Regions from separate parts of the Bradyrhizobium sp. NBAIM03 genome, predicted to be linked through region 2. Evidence: predicted binding sites of a transcription regulator. Region 2 holds the regulator's gene; each other region holds the start of a gene.
The links. The regulator PhoB, encoded in region 2, activates phosphate uptake and scavenging genes when phosphate is short. The targets are predictions, from matches to a motif close to TGTCATNNANCTGTCAT.
Positions count from the first base shown of each region.

Region 1: the regulator PhoB is predicted to act here: its motif matches at 3,019-3,035, upstream of phnF (phosphonate metabolism transcriptional regulator PhnF).
Region 3: the regulator PhoB is predicted to act here: its motif matches at 1,743-1,759, upstream of I6F21_RS23695 (DUF465 domain-containing protein).
Region 4: the regulator PhoB is predicted to act here: its motif matches at 1,085-1,101, upstream of I6F21_RS03885 (RNA degradosome polyphosphate kinase).

Region 1 covers NZ_JADYVS010000015.1:127,829-132,178, reverse strand. Annotated here, with positions in the region: gene I6F21_RS22690 (alpha-D-ribose 1-methylphosphonate 5-phosphate C-P-lyase PhnJ) at 1-768, opposite strand, end outside; gene I6F21_RS22685 (carbon-phosphorus lyase complex subunit PhnI) at 765-1,868, opposite strand; gene phnH (phosphonate C-P lyase system protein PhnH) at 1,873-2,481, opposite strand; gene phnG (phosphonate C-P lyase system protein PhnG) at 2,486-2,950, opposite strand; gene phnF (phosphonate metabolism transcriptional regulator PhnF) at 3,070-3,801, shown strand; gene phnE (phosphonate ABC transporter, permease protein PhnE) at 3,938-4,350, opposite strand, start outside.
Region 2 covers NZ_JADYVS010000007.1:186,484-190,833, reverse strand. Annotated here, with positions in the region: gene pstA (phosphate ABC transporter permease PstA) at 1-709, shown strand, start outside; gene pstB (phosphate ABC transporter ATP-binding protein PstB) at 706-1,527, shown strand; gene phoU (phosphate signaling complex protein PhoU) at 1,539-2,255, shown strand; gene phoB (phosphate regulon transcriptional regulator PhoB) at 2,278-2,985, shown strand; gene I6F21_RS13065 (GcrA family cell cycle regulator) at 3,285-3,797, opposite strand; gene I6F21_RS13060 (aspartate aminotransferase family protein) at 4,257-4,350, shown strand, end outside.
Region 3 covers NZ_JADYVS010000016.1:121,308-125,657, forward strand. Annotated here, with positions in the region: gene I6F21_RS39050 (hypothetical protein) at 1-72, opposite strand, end outside; gene I6F21_RS23675 (GGDEF domain-containing protein) at 5-685, shown strand; gene I6F21_RS23680 (hypothetical protein) at 687-938, opposite strand; gene I6F21_RS23685 (hypothetical protein) at 961-1,179, opposite strand; gene I6F21_RS23690 (DUF465 domain-containing protein) at 1,310-1,516, opposite strand; gene I6F21_RS23695 (DUF465 domain-containing protein) at 1,847-2,029, shown strand; gene I6F21_RS23700 (NAD(P)/FAD-dependent oxidoreductase) at 2,176-3,300, opposite strand; gene I6F21_RS23705 (EAL domain-containing protein) at 3,503-4,350, shown strand, end outside.
Region 4 covers NZ_JADYVS010000002.1:252,674-257,023, reverse strand. Annotated here, with positions in the region: gene I6F21_RS03895 (CDP-alcohol phosphatidyltransferase family protein) at 1-258, shown strand, start outside; gene I6F21_RS03890 (DnaA/Hda family protein) at 351-1,028, shown strand; gene I6F21_RS03885 (RNA degradosome polyphosphate kinase) at 1,175-3,364, shown strand; gene ppx (exopolyphosphatase) at 3,380-4,350, shown strand, end outside.

The sequences.
Region 1 (4,350 bases), on a different contig from region 2:
GTCGGTCACGATCTCGTCGAGATAGGAATTCTCCGCGCCACAGAGCGCGCAGGGCGCGTTGAAGCGGTAGGGCTCGAACGGGTGATCCTCGAAATCGAGCGACACCACCTGGGTGTAGGGCGGGATGGCGTAGATGCGCTTCTCGCGGCCGGCGCCGAACAATTGCAGCGCCGGGGAATTGTCCATCTTGGGATTGTCGAACTTCGGCGTCGGCGACGGGTCCATCACGTAGCGCGCGTTGACCTTGACCGGATAGGCATAGGCGGTGGCGATGTGGCCGAAACGGGCGATGTCCTCGTAGAGCTTCACATGCATCAGGCCGTATTCGGCTAGCGCGTGCATGCGCCGCGTCTCGGTCTCGCGCGGCTCGAGGAAGCGCAACGGCTCGGGGATCGGCACCTGATAGACCAGCACCTGGTTCTCGTTCAGCACCGTCTCGGGGATGCGGTGACGGGTCTGGATCACGGTTGCCTCGTCCGTCGCCGTCGTGGTCGCAACGCCCGCGGTCTTGGCGAAGAATTTGCGGATCGAGATCGCGTTGGTGGTGTCGTCCGAGCCCTGGTCGATCACCTTCAGCACGTCCTGAGGCCCAAGGATCGCGGCGGTGACCTGCACGCCGCCGGTGCCCCAGCCATACGGCATCGGCATTTCGCGACTGGCGAACGGCACCTGATAGCCGGGGATGGCGATCGCCTTGAGGATCGCGCGGCGGATCATGCGCTTGGTCTGCTCGTCGAGATAGGCGAAGTTGTAGGCGGGCGCGTTCATTCCGCGGCCTCCTTCATGGCATCGGGCGCATTGGCATCGGCAAACTCTTGCCGCAACTTTCGGAGCAGGCCGAGCTCGGACTGGAAGTCGACATAGTGCGGCAGCTTTAGGTGCTCGACGAAGCCGGTCGCCTGGACATTGTCCGAATGCGACATCACGAACTCCTCGTCCTGCGCCGGGGCCAGCGCCTCCTCGCCGAGCTCACGGGCGCGCAGCGCGCGATCGACCAGCGCCATCGACATGGTTTTGCGCTCGCTCTGGCCGAAGGCGAGGCCATAGCCGCGGGTGAAGCACGGCGCCTCGGTCGCGGAGCCCTTGAACTGGTTGACCATCTGGCACTCGGTCAGCTCGATCGCCCCGAGCGGCACGGCAAAGCCGACATCTTCCGCGACAAATTCGACCTCGACCTCGCCGAAACGGATCTCGCCGACGAAGGGATGGTTGCGGCCGTAGCCGCGCTGGGTGGAATAGCCCATCGCGAGCAGAAAGCCTTCGTCACCACGCGCGAGGTTTTGCAGGCGCAAATCACGGTCCGCGGGGAAATTCAGCGGCTCGCGGGTGAGATCGCCGACGCTGGCGCCGTCCTCGGCTTCCGGCGATGCTTCGATCAGCCCGTCGCGGCCGAGAATGTCTGTCACGCGCGGCGTCGGCGCGGTGGAGGCTTCGGCCGCAGCCGGCCTCTCCGGCACAAAACCTTGGGCGAGCGATGGATCGAGCAGGCGGTGCGTGTAGTCGAAGGTCGGCCCCAGGATCTGGCCGCCGGGAATGTCCTTGAAGGTCGCCGACACCCGCCGCTGCACCCGCATGGTGCCGGTGTCGACGGGCTCGCTGGCACCGAAGCGCGGCAGCGTGGCGCGGAAGGCGCGAACCAGGAAGATCGCCTCGATCAAATCGCCGCGCGCCTGCTTGATCGCAAGCGACGCGAGCTCGCGGTCATAGAGCGAGCCTTCGCTCATGACGCGATCGACGGCCAGGCCGAGCTGCTCCGAGATCTGGTCGAGCGTGATTTCCGCAACGCTCTGGTCGCCGCGCCGCTTATGCGCGAGCAGGCGATGGGCGTTCTCGATGGCGCGTTCGCCGCCTTTGACTGCGACATACATGCTTCTAGCTTCCCTTGCTCACGATTCGCGTTGTGCGGGGGATCGCGACCACAGCGTCATCGGCGACCAGCACCACATCGATGCCGCGCGGAAACAGCGCCTCGTTGATATGCAGGCGCTCGAACAGGTCGAAAGGCTTGATCGACGCCTGCAGCGTGGCGACACCGTCAATGCCGGGGCCGCGCAGTTCGAAGCTGCGCCCGGCGGCGAGGCTGTCGACCTGGATGACCACCGTGGTCGAACGGTCCGGATACTCGCTGGTGCCGAACGCGAAGCGCTCGAGCGCAGGCAAGGCGCCGCCGTCACTGATGAGCGCGAAGGAAGCGATCGACGAATCCTGCACGACCGGCGCGCCGGTGTGGAACTTCAGCCACTTCGTCACGTCCGCGCTTTCCGCCATCCGTGCGTCGAGCCAGAGCGGCGTGTCGTGGTCGAACAGCGTCAGCGCGATCGCGGCGGTGCCTCGCATCATCGTATCAGGCGCGCCCGCCATCGGAACGATGCGCTGGACCGAGCCCGGCCGCGCCATGGCGTCCATGACCGAGCGAAAGGTCGATTGCGCCGACAGCACCTTGTCGGCGAAACCGGGCGGCAGCTCCGCAATCGTGGTCATGATCTCACCCCTCACCGCGCACCATGGTGTAGAAATCAACCTTCGTCGCGGCGGCCGCTGCCGCCGCCTGCTTGCGCCTGACCATAAGCTGCTCGCGCAACGGCGCGATAACGTCGCGCTCCACCGCTCCGCCGAAATCGCGGGACTGCACCAGCGCATCGCACAGCGCGATCAGCCGCGCCTTCTCACCGTCGCGGCCGAGCGTGTAGCCGAACCCGACCTCGCCGCTCGCAAGCCGCACCGCGGCGCGCGACACCGTCGCTTCGCCGAGATTGAACGGCGCGCCGTCGCCGCCGACCCGGCCGCGCAGCATGACGAGGCCGTTCTCGGGCGTGCGCAGATCCTGATGGTCCGGGAGGGCCAAGTTGCGGAGGCGAGCGGCGATCTCGCCCGCCTCCGCGTGCGCCAGCACCGCCATTGCGGCCTTGCGCTGGGCTTGCTGGTCGTTGTGCTGGGTCACTTGGTCCATCGAACCTTCTACAGAACTTGCCGCACCGAAGTTGTCTATGATAATAGACAACTTCATACGGACGCGCCATGACTGTTTCGTGACAATGCTGTGATTTCTGGAGTAGGGTTTCCCGCGACATGAGCATGCAGGACACAGCCTCCTCGGGCGTCGCGCTATGGCGCCTCGTGGCCGATGGCATCGAGCGCGGCATCGCCGACGGCCGCTTTGCGGCCGGCGACAAATTGCCGGGCGAGATGGAGATCGCCGAAACCTATCGCGTCAACCGCCACACCGTGCGGCGCGCGTTGGCAGCCCTCGCCGAGCGCGGCCTGGTGCGCGCCGAGCGCGGCAGCGGAACCTATGTCGAGGCGCAAAAGCTCGCTTATCCCTTGCGCTCGCGCACGCGCTTCTCCGAGATCGTCGGCGCCGATGGCCGCGAACCGCATGGCCGGCTGATCGAGGCGACCGATGACGTTGCGACGCGCGAGCTCGCACGAGAGCTGGGATTGAAGACCGGCGCGCCGCTGGTGCGGATCGAGGCGATTCGCCTCGCCGACCGCACCCCGATCTGTGTTTCCACCACCTGGCTCTCGGCTGACCTGTTCCCGGATGCAGGCGCCGTGTTCGCGGCAACGCGCTCGATGACGAAGCTGCTGGAGCATTTCGGCGTCCGCGATTATCGCCGTGGCGCAACGAGAATCACCGCGGGGATTGTCGACGCGAGCGACGCCGCACGGCTCGACCTGGCGCTGGGGCGGCCGATCCTGGTGGTCGACGCCACCGACCACGATCTCACGGGCAAGCCGCTGGTGACGAAGCACTCGCGCTTTGCGGCAGAGCGGGTGGAGTTTTTGGTGGAGAACGCTTAGATCAGAGCGTTTTCCAGCGAAGCCTGCCCTCGGACTTGATCCGGGGTGGAAACGATTTGCGTCGAGAAAACGCGTCAGAACAAAAATCAGAGCTCCGTTCCGATCCAATCGGAACGGATAAGACTGCAGCACGACGTTAGGCGACCGTCCGCTTGCCGATGATCGCGAAGCGCAGCTTGCCGGAAATCCAGTCGATCGACGATACAGTTACCAGGATCAGCAGGATCAGAAACGATACCTTCTGCCATTCCAGCACCCGGATCTGTTCGGCAAGCTGAAGGCCAATGCCGCCAGCGCCAACGATTCCGATGATCGTCGCCGATCGCGTATTCGACTCGAAATAGTAGAGCACCTGGCTCAGCAAGACCGGGAACACCTGCGGCAGCAATCCGAAGCGGACGCTGTGGAGATGGTTGCCGCCCGATGACCGAACGCCTTCCGCGGGGTTCTTCTCGGCGACCTCGATCGCTTCCGAGAACAGCTTGCCGAACGTTCCGAAATCGCTGCAGATCACGGCCAGGATGCCGGCAAACGGCCCCAGCCCCACGA
Region 2 (4,350 bases):
CCTCCAGGTCTTCACAGCTGACACGCCGCCGCCCGGATCGACCGAGGGCGGCCTGCGCAACGCCATCGTCGGCTCGTTGATCATGACCGTGATCGGCGTCGGCATCGGCGCGCCGCTCGGCCTGTTCGCCGGCACCTATCTCGCCGAGTACGGCCGCAACGACAAGCTGACCTCGGTGATCCGCTTCATCAACGACATTCTCCTGTCGGCACCCTCGATCATCATCGGCCTCTTCATCTATGGCGCGGTGGTGGTGCCGATGCGCGGCTTCTCGGCGATTGCGGGCGCGCTGGCGCTTGCCGTCATCGTGATCCCGGTCGTCGTGCGCACCACCGAAGACATGCTACTGCTGGTGCCGAATCCGTTGCGCGAAGCTGCCAGCGCGCTCGGCCTGCCGCGCTCGCTGGTGATCAAGCGCATCGCCTATCGTGCCGCGCGCTCCGGCCTCATCACCGGCGTGCTGCTGGCGACCGCCCGCGTCGCCGGCGAGACCGCGCCGCTGTTGTTCACGGCACTGTCGAACCAGTTCTTCAGCCTCGGCCTGAACAAGACGATGGCGAACCTGCCTGTCACCATCAACAACTTCGTGCAGAGCCCCTACGAGTATTGGAAGCAACTCGCCTGGAGCGGCGCGCTGTTGATCACCCTGACCGTGCTTGCCCTTAACATTGGCGCGCGCATCCTTGGCGCCGAGAGGACTGCAAAATGAGTGAAATGTCTGTTTCCGTCAGCGCACCGTCCGTTCATCCCGGCTCGCAGCCCCTGCCCGAGGCGCCCGCCAAGGTCACGGCGCGCAACCTCAACTTCTACTACGGCGACCACCACGCGCTGAAGAACATCAACCTGGCGCTCGGCACCAACCGCGTCACGGCGTTCATCGGCCCGTCCGGCTGCGGCAAGTCCACCCTGCTGCGCATCTTCAACCGGATGTACGACCTCTATCCGGGCCAGCGCGCCGACGGTCAGCTGTTGCTCGACCATACCAACATCCTCGACCCCAAGCTCGACCTCAACCTGCTCCGCGCCCGGGTCGGCATGGTGTTCCAGAAGCCGACGCCGTTCCCGATGACGATCTACGAGAACATCGCCTTCGGCATTCGTCTCTATGAGAAGATCTCCAAGTCCGAGATGGACGACCGCGTCGAGAAGGCGCTGCGCGGTGGCGCGCTGTGGAACGAGGTCAAGGACAAGCTCAATGCCTCCGGCCTGTCGCTCTCCGGCGGCCAGCAGCAGCGCCTCTGCATCGCCCGCACCGTCGCGGTGCGGCCCGAGGTGATCCTGTTTGACGAGCCCTGCTCGGCGCTCGACCCGATCTCGACCGCCAAGGTCGAGGAGCTGATCCAGGAATTGTCCGAGAACTACACGATCGCGATCGTCACCCACAACATGCAGCAGGCGGCGCGCGTTTCCGACAAGACCGCCTTCATGTATCTCGGCGAGTTGATCGAGTTCGACGACACCAGCAAGATCTTCACGTCGCCGAGCGATCGGCGCACGCAGGATTACATCACCGGCCGGTTCGGCTGAGGAGACGGAACATGGGTTCTGAACATACCGTAAAGGCTTTCGACAGCGACCTTCAGGAGCTCACCCGCCTGGTCGCCGAGATGGGCGGCATCGCCGAGCGCATGATCGTCGATTCCGTCGACGCGCTGATCCGCCGCGACGTCGCGCTCGGCCAGCGCGTCGTCGCCACCGACGTCGAGCTCGACGCGCTGCAGAAGCGCATCGAGGAGCGCGCCGTGCTCACCATCGCCCGCCGCCAGCCGATGGCCGTCGACCTGCGCGAGATCGTCGGCGCGATGCGCGTTGCGACCGATCTCGAGCGCATCGGCGATCTCGCCAAGAACATGGGCAAGCGCGTCGCGGCGCTGGAGACGGATTTCCATCCGCTCAAGCTGTTCCGCGGCCTGGAGCACATGACCGACCTCGTGCAGCAGCAGGTCAAGTCGGTGCTGGACGCCTATGCCGCGCACGACCTGCCGGCGGCGATGGCGGTGTGGAAGGGCGACGAGGAAGTCGACGCCATCTGCACCTCGCTGTTCCGCGAGCTCCTCACCTACATGATGGAAGATCCGCGCAACATCTCGTTCTGCATCCACCTGATGTTCTGTGCCAAGAACATCGAGCGGATCGGCGACCACGCCACCAACATCGCCGAGACCGTGTTCTACATGATCGAGGGCCAGGCGATCACCGACAAGCGGCCGAAGGGCGACATGACGACCTTCGCCACGACGGTGCCGAACACCTGACGACTTAAGGAGCTACGACCACATGGGCGCACGCATTATGGTGGTTGAGGACGAGGAAGCTCTCACCGAGCTTCTTCGCTACAACCTCGAAGGCGACGGCTATGACGTCGAGACGGTGATGCGCGGCGATGACGCCGACACCCGCCTCAAGGAGCACATTCCCGATCTGATCGTGCTCGACTGGATGCTGCCGGGCCTGTCAGGCATCGAGCTGTGCCGGCGGCTTCGGACCCGCCCCGAGACCAAGCAGCTGCCGATCATCATGCTCACCGCGCGCGGCGAGGAGAGCGAACGGGTGCGCGGGCTCGCGACCGGCGCGGATGATTATATCGTCAAGCCGTTCTCGGTGCCGGAACTGCTTGCGCGCGTGAAGGGCCTGCTCAGGCGTGCGAGTCCCGAGCGCCTCGCCACCGTGCTCGCCTATGGCGATATCGAGCTCGACCGCGACAAGCGCCGCGTGGCGCGCTCGGGCCGGCCGATCGATCTCGGTCCGACCGAATATCGCCTGCTGGAGTTCTTCCTGGAGCATCCCGGCCGCGTGTTCTCGCGCGAGCAGCTGCTCGACAGCGTCTGGGGCCGCGACATCTACATCGACGAGCGCACCGTCGACGTCCATATCGGCCGCCTGCGCAAGCTGCTCAACCTTGGCCGCGAGCAGGACCCGATCCGCACCGTCCGCGGCGCCGGCTACGCGCTGGACGATCGCTTCGCGAAGGCTGAGCAGACGTAAGGCGCCAGCGACAGCTGGTTTGGCGAACTGCGGCGCCGATCTCGGCCGTCATCCCGGGGCGCGCGCAGCGTGAGCCCGGGATCTCAGCGCGAGCGCTTGCGCTATTCGCGATTAGCCACAGGACGTGGTTTGGCGAAGACTCGGAGTGACCATCTCGCGCAACGATTGCGCCCCGCGGTTACGGATCCCGCATTCGCGGGGATGACACCGAGCGATTGGGAGCCGTCATCGTGTGGCGGCTGCAGTCTTGGCGATCAAGCTTGGCGATCAAAGCTTGGCGATCAGGGAATTCCGCAAGCTCACCGCGTGCCCGGTTTCGGTGCTGCGCGACGGCGATCCGCTGCGGGCTGATAGGCCACGCGCGAATGCTGGGCACAATAGGGCAGGCCGGAGAGCGCCTTGCCGCCGCAGAAGAAGAAATCCGGGCTCGAGGGATCGCCGACCGGCCAGTGGCAGGTCGCCTCGTTCAATTCCAGCAGCGACAGCCGCTGGCTCATCGGCACCACGTTGTCGTAGGTAACCGGCTCGGCTTCCAACTCGACCTCGAAGGCCTGCGCCAACGCGGTGTTGCCGCGCGCGACGGGGCGGGTCACCCGCATCATATGCTGCGCGGGCCGTGCCTTGCGCGGCCGCGGCGCTGCCGATGAAGGGCTCTTGGCGCGGCCGGACAGGCCGAGCCGGTGCACCTTGCCGATCACGGCATTGCGGGTCACATTGCCGAGCTCCGCCGCGATCTGGCTGGCCGAAAGTCCGGCCTCCCAGAGCTTCTTCAGCTGCTCGACGCGATCATCGGACCAGGTCAAAACCGTCATTGCACCCTTTCCCTCGCTGCGGGCCTGCCATCCTGGGGCCTTCGCAGCGAATGCTTTAGCCTTGAAAAACCCGTGCCGTCAGAATCCCTTAAGGCTCGCCGGGCGCGCTCAAGACGCCCGAACGTTTACGCCGGTACATGAGGACTTCTGGGATCAGAACTGCTGCACGAGATGTCGTATCTGACAGTCCAAACGCTACAATATGGCGTGACTCCCGCGCAAGAGTCCGCCGACTCGCTTCCACATGTTCCGTGGTGAAAAACCCGCAAAATCGGCACCGCAAGACTACGGAATCAGCGTTTCGCGAGGCTTTCCGGGCGGCATTGACACCCGTCTTGCCAGGCATAAGATAGTGCCACGTGCCGCCCTTAAAAGGCGGCACGTTTCGTTTTCCGGGGCCGGTCGATGGTGCGTCGCGCAATGCATGCCTCACACCGTCCGCAACATTCAAGTGACGTCATGACTAACAGCGCAGCGCCGCATTTGCTCCCCGTTTTCGCCAGGGCCGACCTCGGTTTCGAGCGCGGCGAAGGCTGCTGGCTGATCGCGACCA
Region 3 (4,350 bases), on a different contig from region 2:
CCCTGTGAAGGCCAGAAAGGGCCGGAACATCAGCGCCGCCCGATCCAAAGCCGTTTCGAGCCGCGCGGCCAAACCGGCCTTGCGCAGAGCGCCGGCTGCCGATGACGGCAAGGCGATCATCCGCGGCCTCAGGAGCAAGCTCAAGGCGGCCCTGCTGCGGATCTCGGAGCTCGAGGCGGCCGCCGATACCGATTTCCTGCTCGGGATTCCCAACCGGCGCGGTTTCGAGCGCGAGCTCGCGCGCGCCATCGCCTATATGAAGCGCTACCGCGCCAGCGGGGCGCTGATCGTGCTCGACGTCGATCGGCTGAAGCCGATCAACGATTCCTTCGGTCATGCCGCCGGCGATGAGGTGCTCAAGGCGATCGTCGCCACGCTGACGCGACAGGTCCGCGCCTCCGACGTGGTCGGCCGGCTCGGGGGCGACGAGTTCGCGCTGCTGCTCTGGAATCTCAGCGAGACCGATGCGAAGGTCAAGGCTGCGGCCTTGGAGCAGGCGATCGACGAATTGTCATTCGTTTTTCGCGGCCAGCACGTGGCCGCGGGCGCCTCGGCCGGCGTCGCGCTGCTCGGTCCGCAATCCGCTGCAGGCCGCGCCCTGGAGGAGGCGGATGCCGCCATGTATGTGCGCAAGGCGAGCCGCCGGCACGAGCCGCGGATCAGGCTGGTCGGCGGCGAGCGCTAGTCTAGAGGGTGGCAAGATCTTCCGGCACGTTGCCGAACTTGCGCAGCAGCGTCGCGTCGCCGAATTCGCCGGTCATGGGATCGCCGCTGCGGCTGAACGCGATCGCGCCGATATGGCCGGCGCCGCGCGCCAGCATCTCTGCGCGTCGCAGCGCCGCCGTCGAGGACTGACACTCCTCTGCAGCGCCTGCGACGGGTGATCCGTCGTCATCGATCAAGAAGGGCATTGCAACGTAATAGGTCACATCCGACACGGCGTTGCTCCAAGGTTGAAGATTATGCGGCGCTGCTCTTGCTCCGCATCTTGCTGCGCGAGATCTCCGGAATGCAGCCGGCTGAAATCGCCGCCTGCAATTCCTCCAGCTCGGCTTCCAGATATTCGTTGGCCATGATCAGCGCCTTGATGGTGCTGCGCAGATTGCCGTCGCACATCGCGATCGCCTGATCGCAGGCCTGTTCGTAATGGCTGTTGTCGAAAAGGGCGGTTGCCGACATCTGCGTTGTCCTCGTGTGTTGTCCTTGAGCGTTCTCTGAGGTGTGAGGCGCCCGCGAATGTTCCTATTTTGTTCTTATTGAGTCAAGCGGATTCGGAAGCGGCGGGGCGCCGCGCAAGACCGGCTCACGGTCAGGCGATGATGTCGGGGGTGATCTGGTCTTCGATGAACGCGATGCGGTCGCGCAACAACAGCTTGCGCTTCTTCAGGCGCTGTAACCGCAACAGGTCGGGGGCGGGCGATTGATGCAATGCATCGATCGCCGCATCGAGATCTCGGTGTTCCTGCTGCAACCGGGTGAGCTCGGCTTCGAGCTCACGCTCATCTTCATTGGTCATGTCTGCGGTGGCCGAAAACCGATAGGCGTGAGATCCGGGCTGTGGATGCCCTGTGGAAATTATCGTCCTTGCGCCGCGTGATCGCAAGCGATCTGCGATCCCTCGTCCCCGATCTCCAGCAACATATTTCTGCAGGGAGCTGCGGCGGTGCGTCGGCGTATTGATATCATGGATTTTTCCGGCGTGGTTCCCTTAGTCACGCTTCGTTACATATGAACTTTCAAAAATGACGCTGCAACGACGGATACCCATCGACAGGACGAATCGGTGATGTAGACTTGGTTGTCCGGATCGAATCCTAAAGGTTCAACCCTACCGAGGAGGTTTCGAATGACAATTCAGGCACATCTCGTTGAATTGGAACGGAAGCACAAACTTCTCGAAAACGAATTGCACGAAGCTCTCGTGCACCTTTCAACAGACGACCTGCAAATTGTTGAGTTGAAGCGCCGGAAGTTGATGGTCAAGGACCAGATCGAGCGTCTGAAGCAATCTGGCGACACGCTCCACTAGTAACCCCCGTGACAGTGTAGAGTTGATCACGTCCTTCACGCAGGGATGAGAGCATCCGTGCTCATCCCTGCTGCAAGGTGTGTACCGTGCAACACGGTTGTGCGGCGCTCACTCTTGCTTGGACCCGTGGCTCTCGACGCGCACACTTATCCGCTTCTCGAAACACTGTCGATATCTGCGAGCTCGGCGACGTGATCGGCGATCGCGAGCGAGGACGTCAGTCCCGGCGATTCGATGCCGAACAGATTGATCAGGCCTGCAACGCCGTGATCGCGCGGGCCCTGCATCAAGAAATCCTGCGTGGCCACGGCCGGCGGCACGATCTTCGGGCGGATGCCCGAATAGCTCGGCATCAGCGCGCCGTCAGGCAGCGTCGGCCAGTATTTGCGGATCGCGGGATAGAAGCGCTCGGCGCGTGACGGATCGACCTCGTAGTCGATCGTCTCGATCCATTCGACGTCAGGCCCGAAGCGCGCCTGTCCTGCCATGTCCAGCGTCAGGTGCACGCCCAGGCCGCCGGGCTCGGGCACCGGATAGATCAGGCGCGAGAACGGCGCCCTGGCGTTGCAGCTGAAGTAGTTTCCCTTGGCGAGATAGGCCGGCGGAATCCGGTCCAGCGGCATGCCGTCGATGCTGCGCGCCACATGCGTTGCCGACAGCCCCGCGGCGTTGACGAGGAGGTTGCATTGCAGCGTCATCGGTGCCTCGCCGCCGGCATCGATCTCGATGAGGCCGGCCGCCGCCTTGGCACGGATCAGCGGGGTGTGAAACGCGAAAGCTGCGCCGGCGTCCTCGGCTTCGCCGCGCAGCGAGAGCATGTAGGAATGGCTGTCGATGATGCCCGTCGACGGTGACAGCAGCGCGGCGTCGCAGGCGAGCGCCGGCTCCAGCGCGCGTGCGGCCTCGCCCGAGAGCAGCTGCATGTCGAGCACGCCGTTGGCCTCGGCATGCGCCTTGATCGATTGCAGCTTCTCGGTCTCCTTCGGGCTGGTCGCGACGATCAGCTTGCCGCAATTTTTGTGCGGGATGCCGCGCTCGGCGCAGTAGCGGTACAGCGCGTGCTTGCCTGCCACGCACATGCGCGCCATCCAGCTCCCGGCCCGGTAGTAGATGCCGGCATGGATCACCTCGCTGTTGCGCGAGGAGGTGACGGTGCCGATCGCCTCGGCTTCCTCGAGCACGATCACCTCGCGCCCGGCCTGGGCGAGCTTCCGGGCCACCGCGAGCCCGACCACGCCGGCTCCTATGACGACGCAATCGACCCTATCCATGGTTGTCCAGGATACCAGTTGGAAGCACCGGTGGCGCACGGTCCGGATGCGGCGGCGCAGGCGGGGCTTCCGTTAAGAAGTCGTTTATCATGTCAGGGCAATTGCCGCATTTTATGTCACATTATTCTGTTGTGTCGACAGGCGTTTACCCGATCCAAACCCGCGAGGCCAGACAATCCGACGTTGAAATCGCGGGTGGCTGATGGCTGAGAAGAACTGGCACGTGGGCAGCACGCTTTCGATTGCTGTGCACGCCCTCCTATGCCTGGCCGTTACGGGCGCGCCTGCGCGCGCCTTTGCGGCATCGGACAGCCTTGCCGTTCCGGGCGATCTCACCAGGCTTGATCCCGGCGTGATCTGGGAAGCCCTCATCGCGGGCATCGTGGTCTGCTCGTTCCTCGCCGCGATCGGGCTGTGGATCCATTCCTCGCTGCGCCGGTCCAGCCGTTTGCAGCTGCGTCGCAACGCCTTCATCTCCTCCGCCATGAACAACCTCAACCAGGGCGTGGTGATGACGGATGCGCAGCGCCGCGTCATCTTCTGCAATGACCGCTATCTAGAGATCTATGGCCTGACGCGATCCGACCTCCGGCCCAACATGACCGGTTGCGACATCCTGAGGCTGCGCCGCGAGCGCGGAGTGCTCGGCGTCACCGATGACGAATTTTACCAAAAGGCATCGAGCGCCAATGGCCTGACCACGGAACTGCCGGACGGACGGGCTATCCTGGTGAAGTATTTCGTGTTGCCGAACGGCGGCTCGGTGGCGACCCATCTCGACGTCACCGAGCAGCGCAACCTGTCGCGGCAGCTCGCCTCCACCAAGCAGTTCCTGGAATCGGTGCTCGATCATGTGCCGGCCTGCGTGGCGGCCAAGAACATCGAGGACGGCTGCTACATCTTCGCCAACAGCGCCTATGAGAAGTTCTGGGGATTGTCGCGGGACTTCGCCGTCGGCAGGAATGCACGGGAGCTGTTTGCGTCGGCCTCGGCGGCCAGCATCGAGGCCGCTGACCAGGCCGCGCTCAATTCGCCGGATGGCCAGCACCG
Region 4 (4,350 bases), on a different contig from region 2:
ATCATGATTGTCGCCGCCGTGATCGTGTCCTGGTTGTTCGACCGGCCGGTCGAGATGAAGCCGTCGAAAGTGTCCAAGCTCAACACGGTGGCACAAGTGGCATTCGCAGCTTTGGTGCTGGCGGCGCTTGCCTTCGGCTTCAAGCCCGCGCCTTATGATATCATCCTGATGGGTCTCGTCACGGTCTTCACGCTCTCCTCCGTGTCGCTCTATCTCGTCGAGTGGCTGCGGCACATGAGCACGATCGAGGCCAAATGAGCGAGGAAGCAGCCCAGCAAAAGGCCAAGTCCCGCACCATCAAGTCGAATCTCTACAAGCGGGCCGGCGCGCCGGCATGGAGCAGAGCAAGCGTGGCAGGCCGCGTTCATCCCCGACAATTGGCGTTTGCGCTTCCGCATGCGGAGAGCCTCAGCCGGGACAACTTCCTCGAAGGCCCCGCCAATGCGGCCGGTCTAGGCCTCATCGACGGCTGGCCGGAATGGCCGAACCGGATCATGTGGCTGGCGGGCCCGGAAGGAAGCGGCAAGAGCCATCTCGCCGCGATCTGGGCCGAGGAAGCCGGCGCCCGCTCGACCACCGCCAATGCGCTGACCGCGACGGACGTGCCCGGCGCGCTCGCCACCGGCGCGCTGGTGGTCGAGGATCTCAAGGCTGGGGACTTCGACGAGCGTGCCCTGTTTCACCTGATGAACCTCGCCCGCGAGGACGGCGCCTACGTCCTGTTCACCGGCCGCGAGGCGCCGGCCGCGCTTCCGATCGAGCTTCGCGACCTGCGCTCGCGCCTGCGCGCCGTTCCGGCGGTCACGCTGCTGCCGCCCGACGACCAGCTGTTCCGCGGCCTCATCGTCAAGTTCTGCGCCGACCGCCAGCTCAATGTGGACGAGAGCGTGGTCGGCTACCTCGCGACGCGCCTGGAACGGTCCTCGGCCGCCGCCCGGCGGGCCGTCGAGCTGCTCGACAGCGAAGCCCTGCGGCTCGGCCGTCCCGTCACCCGGGCGCTGGCCGCCGAGCTGCTCCGGGACGCCTGACAGGCTCGCAGGCCTCCCCGAAGTCCGCTTGACGCGGTGCAGGGGCGGAACATCAATGTCATCGAAACGTCATCGCTCTAACACATGCTCCCGCCGATTTTTGCGCTTGAGTCGCAATTGGGGTGAACTGGATGGACCGACTTCTGATGGACTCTGCGCAAGCTGTTGAAACGAAAGAGAAAGCCCCGGAAACCGAGAGCCTTCCGGCGATCGCGTCCAGTCCCGAGCGGTTCATCAACCGCGAGCTGTCCTGGCTGCATTTCAACCGCCGCGTCCTGGAGGAATCGGTCAACCCGAGCCACCCCGTGCTGGAGCGGGTGCGATTCCTGTCGATTTCGGCCAATAACCTCGACGAGTTCTTCATGGTTCGCGTCGCCGGCATCAAGGCCCAAGTCCGCGAGGGCATCGCCGAGCGCAGCCCCGACGGCCTGACGCCGTCCGAGCAGCTGGCGCTGATCAACCGCACCGTCTCCCAGCTCGCCTCCGACCAGCAGGCGATCTGGCGCGACCTGCGCGCCACGTTGGCCGAGGTCGGCATCGTGCTGGTCGACGGCAAGGACGTCACAAAGGCGGAACGAACCTGGATCGAGGACTACTTCCTCCACAACGTGTTCCCTCTCCTGACCCCGCTGGCGATCGATCCGGCCCACCCCTTCCCGTTCATTCCGAGCCTCGGCTTCACCATCGCGCTGCAGCTCACGCGCGCCGCCGACGGCAAGCAGATGAACGCGCTGATCCGCATGCCCGGCAAGATCGACCGCTTCATCCGCCTGCCGGCGGATGGCACGGTGCGCCTGATCTCGCTGGAGCAGGCCACCGCCCTGTTCATCAACCGCCTGTTCCCCGGCTACAATCTGCACGGCCAAGGCGCCTTCCGGATCATCCGCGACTCCGAGCTCGAAATCGAGGAGGAGGCCGAAGATCTCGTCCGCCTGTTCGAGACCGCGCTGAAGCGCCGCCGCCGCGGATCGGTGATCCGGCTCGAGATCGACGCCAAGATGCCGGAGCAGCTGCGCAGCTTCGTGCAGCACGCGCTCTCCGCCGCCGACGACGAGATCTTCCTGGTCGACGGCGTGCAGGCGATGAACGAGCTCTCGCAGCTCACCCGCCTCGACCGGCCCGACCTCGAATTCACCCCTTACGTGCCGCGCCACCCCGAACGCGTGCGCGAGCATGGCGGCGACATCTTCGCCGCGATCCGGCAGAAGGACCTGATCGTCCACCATCCCTACGAGTCGTTCGACGTGGTGGTGCAATTCCTGCAGCAGGCCACGCGCGACCCCGACGTCGTTGCGATCAAGCAGACGCTCTACCGCACCTCCAACAATTCACCGATCGTGCGCGCCCTGGCCGAAGCGGCCGAAGCCGGCAAATCAGTCACCGCGCTGATCGAGCTGAAAGCGCGGTTCGACGAAGAAGCCAACATCCGCTGGGCACGCGATCTCGAACGCGCCGGCGTGCAGGTCGTCTACGGCTTCCTCGAATTGAAGACGCACGCGAAGCTCTCGATGGTGGTGCGCCGCGAGGGCGGCAGCCTGACGACCTACGTCCATACCGGCACCGGCAATTATCACCCGGTCACCGCGCGCATCTACACCGATCTCTCCTACTTCACCTCGGACCCGACGATCGGCCGCGATGCCGCGCGCGTGTTCAATTTCATCACCGGCTATGCCGCGCCGAGCGATCTGGAAAAAATGGCGGTGTCGCCGCTGACCTTGCGCAAGCGCATCATCGAGCACATCCAGGGCGAGACCGCACATGCGCGGCATGGCCGTCCCGGCGCGGTCTGGATGAAGATGAACGCGCTGGTCGATCCCGACATCATCGACGCGCTCTACGAGGCCTCGCAGGCCGGTGTCCAGGTCGAGCTCGTGGTGCGCGGCATCTGCTGCCTCAGGCCCGGCATTCCCGGTCTGTCGGAGAACATCCGCGTCAAGTCGATCATCGGCCGCTTCCTGGAACATGGCCGAATCTACTGCTTCGGCATGGGCCAGGGACTGCCGAGCGCGAAAGCGGCTGTGTATATCTCGTCCGCCGACATGATGCCGCGCAACCTCGACCGCCGCGTCGAGGTGCTGTGTCCGCTGCAAAATCCGACGGTGCATCAGCAGGTTCTCGAACAGATCATGGTCGCGAACCTGAAGGACAATGAGCAGAGCTGGCAGTTGTTGCCGGATGGGTCTTCAACGCGTATGAAGACCGCGAAGGGCGAGGAGCCTTTCAACGTCCACAACTACTTCATGACGAATCCGAGTCTGTCTGGCCGTGGAAAGTCGCTCAAGGAATCCTCGCCGCGTCGTCTCACGCGCCGGAACGAACGTCATCAATCCTGATCGGGGATTTGCGACGTGAAGCGGCCGCGCAAGCGCGGCTCGAGCGTCGCGGTTATCGACATAGGCTCCAACTCGGTCCGCCTCGTCGTCTACGAGGCGCTGGCGCGCAGCCTGATCCCGATCTTCAACGAGAAGACGCTGTGCGGCCTCGGGCGCGAGGTGCAGAGCACGGGCCTGCTCGCGCCCGACGCCATCGACAAGGCGCTGACCTCGCTGAAACGGTTTCGCGCGCTGTGCCGGGTGATGAAGGTCGGACGCGTGTTCGCGATCGCGACCGCCGCATGCCGCGACGCCTCCAACGGCCCCGATTTCATCGCCAGGGCCGAGCGGATCTGCGCGGTGAAGATCGAGATCCTGTCGGGCTCGCGCGAAGCACGACTGTCCGCGCTCGGCGTGATCTCCGGCATCCACCATCCAGACGGCATCGTCGGCGACCTCGGCGGCGGCTCGCTCGAGCTGATCGACGTGCGCAGGAACGCCGTACGCAGCGGCGTGACGCTGCCGCTCGGCGGCCTCGCACTGCAGGACCTCGCCCACAAATCGCTCAAGCGCGCCGACCGCATCGTGCGCGACGAGATCGACGGGGTCCACTTACTCACTGCCGGCCGCGGTCGCACCTTCTATGCCGTCGGCGGCACCTGGCGCGCGCTCGCGCGCATCCACATCATCCAGAGCGGCTATCCGCTTCAGGTGATGCACGGCTATTCCATTCCGGCTGCCGAGGCGCTCGACTTCTCGCGCCGCCTGCGGCGCCTCGCCGCCGCCGACATGCTTGCCGACATCGAGATCGTCGCCGATGCGCGGCGCCCTCTCCTCACCTATGCGGCGCTGGTGCTCGAGCACATCATCCGCGTCGCGAAGCCAAAGAACATCGTGTTCTCCACCTTCGGCGTGCGCGAGGGCCTGCTGCACGAGAAGCTGCCCGAGACCGAACGCAACAAGGACGGGCTGATCTGCGCGGCGGAGGAGCTGAACCAGCTGCTGTC